4 regions of the Pseudoalteromonas sp. ND6B genome follow, and region 2 is predicted to be linked to each of the others. Evidence: predicted binding sites of a transcription regulator. Region 2 holds the regulator's gene; each other region holds the start of a gene.

Evidence for each region. The regulator sigma-54, encoded in region 2, starts transcription at its own class of promoters, with help from an activator protein. The targets are predictions, from matches to a motif close to GTTGGCACGNNNNTNGNNT.
Region 1: ND6B_RS16375 (ferritin-like domain-containing protein) is a predicted target of sigma-54. The motif match lies at 1,055-1,073, and genes of this name have one in related genera.
Region 3: pdsR (proteobacterial dedicated sortase system response regulator) is a predicted target of sigma-54. The motif match lies at 1,355-1,373, and genes of this name have one in related genera.
Region 4: ND6B_RS08050 (YggN family protein) is a predicted target of sigma-54. The motif match lies at 940-958, and genes of this name have one in related genera.

Annotation. Positions count from the first base shown of each region.
Region 1 covers NZ_JQFL01000009.1:31,253-33,459, forward strand. Annotated here, with positions in the region: gene ND6B_RS16380 (TonB-dependent receptor plug domain-containing protein) at 1-507, shown strand, start outside; gene ND6B_RS16375 (ferritin-like domain-containing protein) at 573-1,016, opposite strand; gene ND6B_RS16370 (LysR family transcriptional regulator) at 1,189-2,127, opposite strand; gene aceK (bifunctional isocitrate dehydrogenase kinase/phosphatase) at 2,144-2,207, opposite strand, start outside.
Region 2 covers NZ_JQFL01000080.1:29,544-31,750, forward strand. Annotated here, with positions in the region: gene ND6B_RS01835 (RNA polymerase factor sigma-54) at 206-1,705, shown strand; gene hpf (ribosome hibernation promoting factor) at 1,732-2,019, shown strand; gene ptsN (PTS IIA-like nitrogen regulatory protein PtsN) at 2,024-2,207, shown strand, end outside.
Region 3 covers NZ_JQFL01000014.1:131,806-134,012, reverse strand. Annotated here, with positions in the region: gene pdsS (proteobacterial dedicated sortase system histidine kinase) at 1-483, opposite strand, end outside; gene pdsR (proteobacterial dedicated sortase system response regulator) at 477-1,172, opposite strand; gene pdsO (sortase-associated OmpA-like protein PdsO) at 1,399-2,124, shown strand; gene ND6B_RS14600 (marine proteobacterial sortase target protein) at 2,151-2,207, shown strand, end outside.
Region 4 covers NZ_JQFL01000049.1:19,434-21,640, reverse strand. Annotated here, with positions in the region: gene ND6B_RS08045 (glutathione peroxidase) at 1-304, shown strand, start outside; gene ND6B_RS0119290 (PA3496 family putative envelope integrity protein) at 423-608, opposite strand; gene ND6B_RS08050 (YggN family protein) at 996-1,790, shown strand.

The DNA.
Region 1 (2,207 bases), on a different contig from region 2:
CTTGATTTTACATTAGCGGCCAACTTTACCGAAACCGATGTGGTGTCGTTATTTACACCTGCAGGTTCTGGTCTTGAAACCGTGCCAGTCGATGATGTGTTTTCTGATCAAGAAATTTCTATCATTGAAGAATGGCAACCAGAAGATCGCATTAACTTAAGTGCGCTTTATCGCCGTGACGATTGGACTGTTAATTTATCACTTAATCGTTTTGGTGAGTATACAGTTGAAGATGGCGGCCGCCAGACTTACGGTGCTGAAATTTTAACTGACATTAAAGTTAATTACTTTGTAACTGATAATTTATCGGTAAATATTGGCGCAAATAACTTATTTGATGTTTATCCAGATGAAAACACCATAGGTAATTCACGTTCAGGCACTATTGTAGATGCTCAAGGTAATACCATTGTCAGCAGTGATGGGGTATTTAAGTACTCTCGTCGTTCAGCGCCATTTGGTTTTAACGGTGCTTACTACTACGTAGGTGCAGAATACCGCTTTTAATTAATAACTCTCCTATTGTTATTTAACAACCAAAGGGCCGCAAGGCCCTTTTATAGTTTTTAAACTTAATGTTTTTGCATTTTACTCATTTCAGCATGACAGCTTTGCATGGTAAGCAATACCTTTGACAGCGCCGCTTCACAATCATGTGATTGAGGCTTTTTTAACGCTGTTTTGATTTCTTCTAAGGTTTTATCTTCTACTTCTTCAAGCTCTTTAATGTAGGTTTGGTCGTTATCGCTAGTGAATGTACTGAGTAAAGCGGTAAATGCTCTGCGTGCTTCTACCGCGAACGAAGAGCCATCTTCACGTGCACCTTGTTGATTAATTGCATAGGGTTGTAAGCTTTCAACACTTACTTTGCGGGCGTCGATCATGCGCTGAAATAATGCACTTACGCTAGGATCTTGTACTTTATCTTGTGCTTTTTCGTAAAAGTCGATACCGCTATTCATTACTTGGATAATGTCGGTGATATGATTTATCTCTTGTCCTTGATGGGTGCTCATAATAATGACCTCTGTTAATTTAAAATACGTAGATAACTAAGCAAGCGGCATTCCAACGCGGTTTTATTTTTTAACTAATTGTTTTTCATGGTTTTATTATTATGGGGAGGTCTAGGTAAGCTTGCTAACATGCTGCTAGCAAGCAAAATTTACATAAAAGCATGTAAGAAGGTTATTTAAGCTCTTCAGCTACTTCGGCCACTTTTTGACGTAACCAAATATGGCTAGCATCTCTGTGTAACAAAGGGCTCCATATCATATCAAGTTCAAATGGTGGAATTGGAAAGGGTGGTTCAAGTATTTTAAGCCCCGGATCGTCTACATAAATATTGGCCGCTTTTGAAGGTAAAGTCGCCACGAGGTTTTTTTCTTTCGCTAAATGAATCGCAACATGGTAGTTACGAGTAAACGTGGCAATATTTCGATGCTTCCCAAAATGTGCGAGCGCTTCGTCAACCCAACCCAGCTTTTGCACATCTTTTGGATCCATGCCAACCCCAACACCAAAGCCTGTTTTACTTACCCAAATATGACGGGCTTTTAAATAGCTATCTAGGCTAAAGTTTTCAATAATAGGGTTGTCGGATCTTACTAAACAGCAAAAGCTATCTTTCCAAATTCGCTTATGATGAAACGATTGCGGTAAGTTCTCGAAGCGGTTAATTGCCATGTCTACTTTACCGTTTTCTACATCATGAAAAGTTACATCGCTGGGCGTTAAAATATCTAATGTGGTGTCTGGGGCTTCTTCATGTAATTTCCCTAATAAACGCGGTGCCATGGTACTGGCTGCATAGTCACTGGCCATAATTCTAAACACGCGTTTACTTTGTTTAGCTTCAAATTCGCGATTAGGTGCTAGCGTTTCTTCAAGCGTCATCAAAATACCGCGAATAACAGGCTGTAACTCAATAGCGCGCTCGGTCGGCACCATACCATCGCTGGTACGCACTAAAATAGGATCGTTAAAAAGGTTACGTAGGCGTTTAAGTCCATTACTCATTGCCGGTTGAGTAATACTAAGCTGGTTAGCAGCACGAGTAACGTTACATTCGCGCAGTAATGTATCGAGGTAAACCAGTAAATTTAAATCTATTTTACTTATATTCATTGTGTGTCCTTAACGTTTACCAGTAATGGATAAAACGCTGTGCTGTAGGATAGGGATAAATATGACTCACCTTTCCATTT
Region 2 (2,207 bases):
TCGGGTTCTGCCTAGGGACGATTTACTCTTTGTTGCCTACATGGATGTAGGTAAGGAGCGTGAGCAGGACGCGGAAGCTTTGCTCGGTTTTGACTTAGCCCACTAGGTTACAAACCTCGCGCCGCAATTAAACCGCCCCTAGTTTGAACAAATTTTAATCCGTAAAGGTCAACAGACCGTAATTTAAAAGGATTGTTAGAGATAAATGAGGCAATCATTACAGCTGCGCATGGGCCAGCAACTTACAATGACTCCACAGTTGCAACAAGCAATTCGCTTATTGCAACTCAGTACATTGGATCTCCAGCAAGAAATTCAAGAAGCGCTCGATAGCAACCCCTTGCTTGAAGTTGAAGAACACGATTACAGCGAAGACACTGCAGGTAAAAACGAACAAAAAGCCGATAACGATGACTTAACGCTAAGTGCCTCAGCTGACGATAAACCTAGCGAGTATGAGCAAGATAGCGGCGAAGCAATGACCAAAGACACCATTAGCGATGATATGGCTATGGATGTTACTTGGGATGAATATATGAGCGCTGCGCCTGCCTCTTCATCGGGCCCAATGCCAGAAGATGAATCTATTTATCAAGGCTCTTCGACTGAAACGCTGCATGAGTATTTAATGTGGCAACTTCAACTGACGCCGTTTAGTCCTACCGATGAAGCGATAGCTATTGCAATTGTAGAAGCTGTGGACGACTCAGGGATTCTAACCCTTAGCTGTGAAGAAATATTAGAAAGCTTTAACCAAGAAAACGACGGCGAAGATGAAGTTGAACTTGACGAAATAGAAGCGGTACTAAAGCGTATTCAACTATTTGATCCAGTGGGAATAGCCGCGCGTAGTTTACAAGAGTGCTTGTGTATTCAGCTAAATCAATTTGATAAAGACACACCTTTTTTAAACGAAACAAAAATGATCTTAACCGATCATATTGATTTACTTGCTGCACGTGACTATCGCACGTTGATGAAAAAAACAAAGCTTAAAGAAGATGAGCTTAAAGAAATCATGACGTTGATTCATACGCTCAGCCCAAAACCGGCAGACACTATTGTTAGAGAAGAGTCTGAATACGTTATTCCTGATGTGTCGGTTAAGAAAGTTAAAGGTCGTTGGGTAGTTGAATTAAACCCAGATAGCATGCCTAAGATCAGAGTAAATAGCCAATATGCAGCTATGTCGCGTACGGTTAAATCAAGTGGTGATAGCCAGTTTATTCGCTCGCACTTACAAGAGGCTAAATGGTTTATAAAAAGCTTAGAAAGTAGAAATGACACGCTACTTAAAGTAACCAACTGTATTGTGCAACAGCAACAGGCCTTTTTTGAACACGGTCCTGAGGCTATGAAGCCTATGGTGCTTAACGATGTGGCTGAAATGGTGGAAATGCATGAGTCGACTATATCGCGTGTTACTACGCAAAAATACATGCATACACCACGTGGCATTTTTGAGCTTAAATATTTCTTTTCAAGCCATGTAAGTACTGAAAATGGTGGCGAATGTTCATCAACAGCAATACGTGCATTAATTAAAAAATTAATCGCTGCAGAAAACTCAGCTAAACCATTGAGTGATAGTAAAATTGCAGATATATTGGCAGAGCAAGGAATTAAAGTAGCGAGGAGAACTATAGCAAAATATCGCGAATCTCTAGCTATTCCCCCGTCTAATCAACGTAAAAGTTTGATTTAAGGCGTACAACAAAGAGGAAAATGTTTATGCAACTGAATTTAACTGGTCGCCATGTAGATATTACCGACTCGCTTAGAGACTACGTAAATAGTAAATTTTCGAAGTTACAGAGGCACACTGATCACATAACGAATGTGCACGTTATTCTCGATGTAGAAAAACTAAACCAAAAAGCTGAAGCAACCGTTCATGTAAGTGGCGCTGAGATTTTTGCCTCTACTGAGCATCAAGATATGTATGCCGCTATAGACTCGCTCATTGACAAGCTAGATCGTCAAGTAATTAAACACAAAGAGAAACTTGCTCGACACTAACACTATGAAACTAAGCTCACTTATCTGTCAGGACTGCAGTAAAGCTGCGGTCCTTTTTAATAGTAAAAAAAGAATTTTAGAATTTATCAGTGAATTGGCTCACAATAAGCTGCCCTATTTAACACAACAAGATATTCTTAATGCATTAACTGCAAGAGAAAAGCTTGGAAGTACAGGCATTGGCCGAG
Region 3 (2,207 bases), on a different contig from region 2:
ATAGTCATTATTGGTAATGCTGAGGCTGTTTTTGGCACGGTAAACTAAAGCATCGTCAGTGACGTTAAAGAGCGCATATAAGTAATTATCAAACTTACCCACCATGTGGCTAAATGATAAGTTGCTCAGTTGATGGTTATCATCGGCTGTTTGTAAGTAACGTTTGTCATAAAGCCAAAATAGCGATTGGTAAGCGTCCCAATCGCTGAGTTTGCCATCGAGCTGAATTGGGCTTTTTAAATTATAAGCATAGAGATCGCGGCCTTTTACAACTTGATCTAAAAAGTTGGTTTGTTCGTCAAATAAAGCGGGGCGTTCGTGCAGGGCCGTTGCCAGTGCGCGTGTAGTACCTACGAGCGTTTTTTCTTGGCCTTGGCGTAAAAACTTTTCCATTTCCCATACGTACTCATAGCCTAACCATGGCAACAAAAATAAAAAGCACGAAAGCAGAATAAATTTACTGCGTAGGCCAAATCTCAGCATGTGGGTTGCTCCCACCTGTAACCCATGCCATACACGGTATCAATGCAGTCAAACTGGCTATCGAGTGCTATAAACTTTTTACGAATGCGTTTTACATGAGAGGTAATGGTACTGTCGTCTACATAAATTTTAGCATCGCTCATTAACTCATTACGGCTTTTAACGTGGCCAGGTCGTTGGGCGAGTGAATGCAGCATCCAAAACTCAGTTACGGTTAAATCAACCAACTGTTGCTGCCAAAGCACCTGCATGCGTTGCGTGTCGAGTGTTAGTTGACCGCGAATTATTAATGCGTTGGCATCAGCGGGTTGCTCTAATGCTTCCATGCGGCGAAATAGCGCACCAATACGCGCGGCTAAATGCGCTAAGCTAATGTCTTTGGTTAAGTAGTCATCGGCGCCCATGCGCAGGCCGCATACGGTGTCTATTTCGCTGTCGCGAGCGGTTAAAAAAATAATTGGTAAGGTTTTAGAAAGTGAACGCAGTGTTTGGCACAGTAAAAAGCCGCCATCTATTTCATGGCCTAAGCCAATATCAACAATGGCTAAATCGGGGAGTGCTTCTTTAAAAGCTACTTCTGCTTGAGTGCGGTTTTCATAACCACTTACCTGATAGCCTTGAGCGCTCAGCATTTCTATGTAGTTTTCGCGAATGGCAGTTTCATCTTCAACGATAGCTATTTTTTTCATTTTTTAATTACTCATATTGACTTAGGCGCACTATAGCGAAGTTTTTGCGCTAAGTACGGTTAAAAACACAATTGCCATTTTTTTGCCACAATTGCTCAGCAGTTTGCCATTTTTACTCCCCTTTATTGCCACTTCATGGTGTTTTAATACAGCTATTGAAATTACCAATACAACGCAAGTGCCAACCAATAGCTTGCCAACCATTATTAATAGTAAGGAATAGACCATGAAGAAAACATTAATCGCACTCACACTTGTTAGCACTTTTTGTACGCCAGTATTTGCTGCGGATACCCCATCAAAAGAAGCAAAAAAAGAAACACTTGTTGGCCTGAGCACCGGTGCCATTATTGGTGGTGTTGTTGGTGGGCCAATCGGCGCGTTTGTAGGCGCATTTGCTGGTGGTTTGATTGGCGATGCCAAGGTGGCTGAGCAAACCATTGCTGAGCAGCAGCAAGCTTTAACTGTAATGGCAGAGAAAACCAACGACTACCAGCACGTACTTAATCATAACAGTCACCTAGAGGCGCAACTTGAACTACTGGCGCAACAAAATGAGCAATTAACTCAATCGCAGCTTAATAATTTATTGGCAATGACAGTGCAATTTAAAACAGGCTCTAGCGATATTGCTCCTCATTTTGCCAAGCAGCTTGATCAATTGGTAGCGTTATTAAAAAGCCAACCGCAACTCGCACTCGATTTAAGTGGCTTTGCCGATCAGCGCGGTGCAGAGCAAGCGAACTTATTACTGTCAAAAGCCAGAGTAAACGCCGTACAAAGTTACTTAATTAAACAGGGGATTAGCCATACACGTTTAAGCGCACAAGCGTTTGGCGAGCAACAAAGCATAGCAAATAGTAACACCCTTGAAGATAACTTTTTTGACAGGCGCGTTACCCTGACTACCCGTGCGCTTAATCAAACGACTGATCAAACAGCAAGCAATTAATCGCAAGGCGTTCGATGGAGTGATTTATGTTGAGTAAACCCACCAAAGTGCTTACCAAGGTAAGCCTTTTTATTTTTATTATC
Region 4 (2,207 bases), on a different contig from region 2:
GTGTAACCAATTTGGCCAGCAAGAACCCGGAGACGCGAATCAAATAGCGCAAGGTTGTTTAATCAATTACGGAGTTAGTTTTTTAATCGCAGAAAAAGTGAACGTTAATGGTCAGCATACACATTCGGTTTTTCGCTATTTAAAATCTGTATTACCGGGGTTGTTAACACGAAAAATTAAGTGGAACTTCACAAAGTTTTTGATTAATGCAGATGGCTCACCCATTAAGCGCTACGCGCCCTTTACTAAACCTGAAAAACTAGAAAAAGTAATTGAAAAAGCATTGCTCGCAGCTAAAGTTTGAGGCTTAAAAATTATAAAGAGGCATAAAGCCTCTTTATTACCAACCCACAGAGCTTTAAATACTACCTAAGTAGCAGTTAAAAGCTAATATGTCGGCACTGATTTGTACTAGCGACAACCTAATCAATATAATCGTTTAAGTCATCTTCACCTAGGTTTTTACGCAAGCGTTTTTGCTCAAGGTAATCCTCTAACTTTCTTTTCACCTTTTGCTTTTTCTTGTCGTGTTGATTACGCCCGACCATTTCGTATTCGTCTTCAACAAAATCATCATCTAGCGCATCGTAACTAAATGTCTTACCCACAACCCACTCCATAAAGTGTTTGAGACCAATTACGGATTCTTGTATCGCGATAATTGGTGAAATTAAAATGTTCAACGCAAATTCATTGTACAAATTTACGTCAAAATAAAGCCACATCGCTATCCTAAATAGTCTCTGTGTCAGTATTGTGAATAAATAGCGCTAAATTTGAATTGTGGAAAGTGAGAGTTTTTTATCGTATCGATAAATTTTATTTATTAGCATTTGATTATTGGTTATTTTGACCAAATTTTAGCTTTTTCAATGACTTTACTTTCAGCTTCAAAGCACCTTAAAAATCACAAATCACTGTTTTTAAACACTAAAAACTATTGGCACCAAACTTGTTATAAGTTAATTATCATCAGCAAAAAACAGAGAATAAACATGAAAGAATTATTATTAGTTAGCGCAATTATGTGCGCCCCCGTCGCCATGGCTCATAACGATAACAGCTCTTCAATTTCATTTAGTAACGACGAATGTAAAGTTGAGTTTAAAAACGATGTACGTATAAAGCCAAGTGAATTAGAAATTTTTAAAGCCAACAATCAACGTATGACTTTTACCACTCAAGGTGAGTTGTCGATCAATGGCGAGCAAGTAGCATTAAATAGCGCTCAGCGCCAAGCACTGACCAACTACACAGATAATTTACGCGCGCAATTACCTGAAGTAGCCAACATTGCACTTGATGGCGTTAAAATTGCGGGCGTTGCATTAGAAGAAGTCGCCAATGCATTTAATATTGATGGCCTCGATAACATTGCTACCTTAATGGACGATATTCAACAAAAAGTAGAGGGTACCTTTTACCAACAAGGTACATTTGTCATGGGCCAGCAAAGCTTCTCTCAGTTTGGTGAAAACTTTGAACAGCAGTTTGAACAACAAATAGAAACTGCCGTTGAGTCGGCCGTAATGCAATCAATGGGCAGTATTTTAGTAGCATTAGGCTCTGAGCTAATGGGTTCAGGTGGCGACATGCAAGCCTTTGAAGAGCGCATGGAAAATATGGGCGCACAAATAGAAGAAAAAGTAGAGCTCCATGCAAAAAAACTTGAACAGCGTGCAAATACACTGTGTGGTGACTTTGTTGAAATCGCACAACAAGAAACTCAACTTGCTGCGCAAGTGCCTGCATTAAAAGGCTATGAGTTATTTACTATAAAACAGCACTAACTGCTCAGCATTTTAATTAATCTCCCTTTGCGGCATTTGCTTTTAAGCTATGCCGCATTTTGCGTTTTTTACCCCACCAGTCCCATTTAACTCAAATAATAGACTGTTGAGCGGATCTGCTCTTGCCGTGCAGAGGCATTTTGTGGCTTCATAGTAAAATACAAACCAAAGTATAATCTTCACTTCGCTCTAGATCACTTAGAATGCCGTCCGAGCTGATGATTGTAAGCCCAAATTGCAACATATTAAAACCACCTCTTTTTAAGTTTTAAATTCTTGAGGCGGTGCGATCCCCAGTTAGACGCGTTTTAAAACGCAACTAACTCCAAAGTGCCTAGTAACCTAGGCACTTTTTTTATAATTTAAAAGCCTAGCAACACTCTTTTTTATCGTTTCTTTAATGCTCTTCTCTGATAA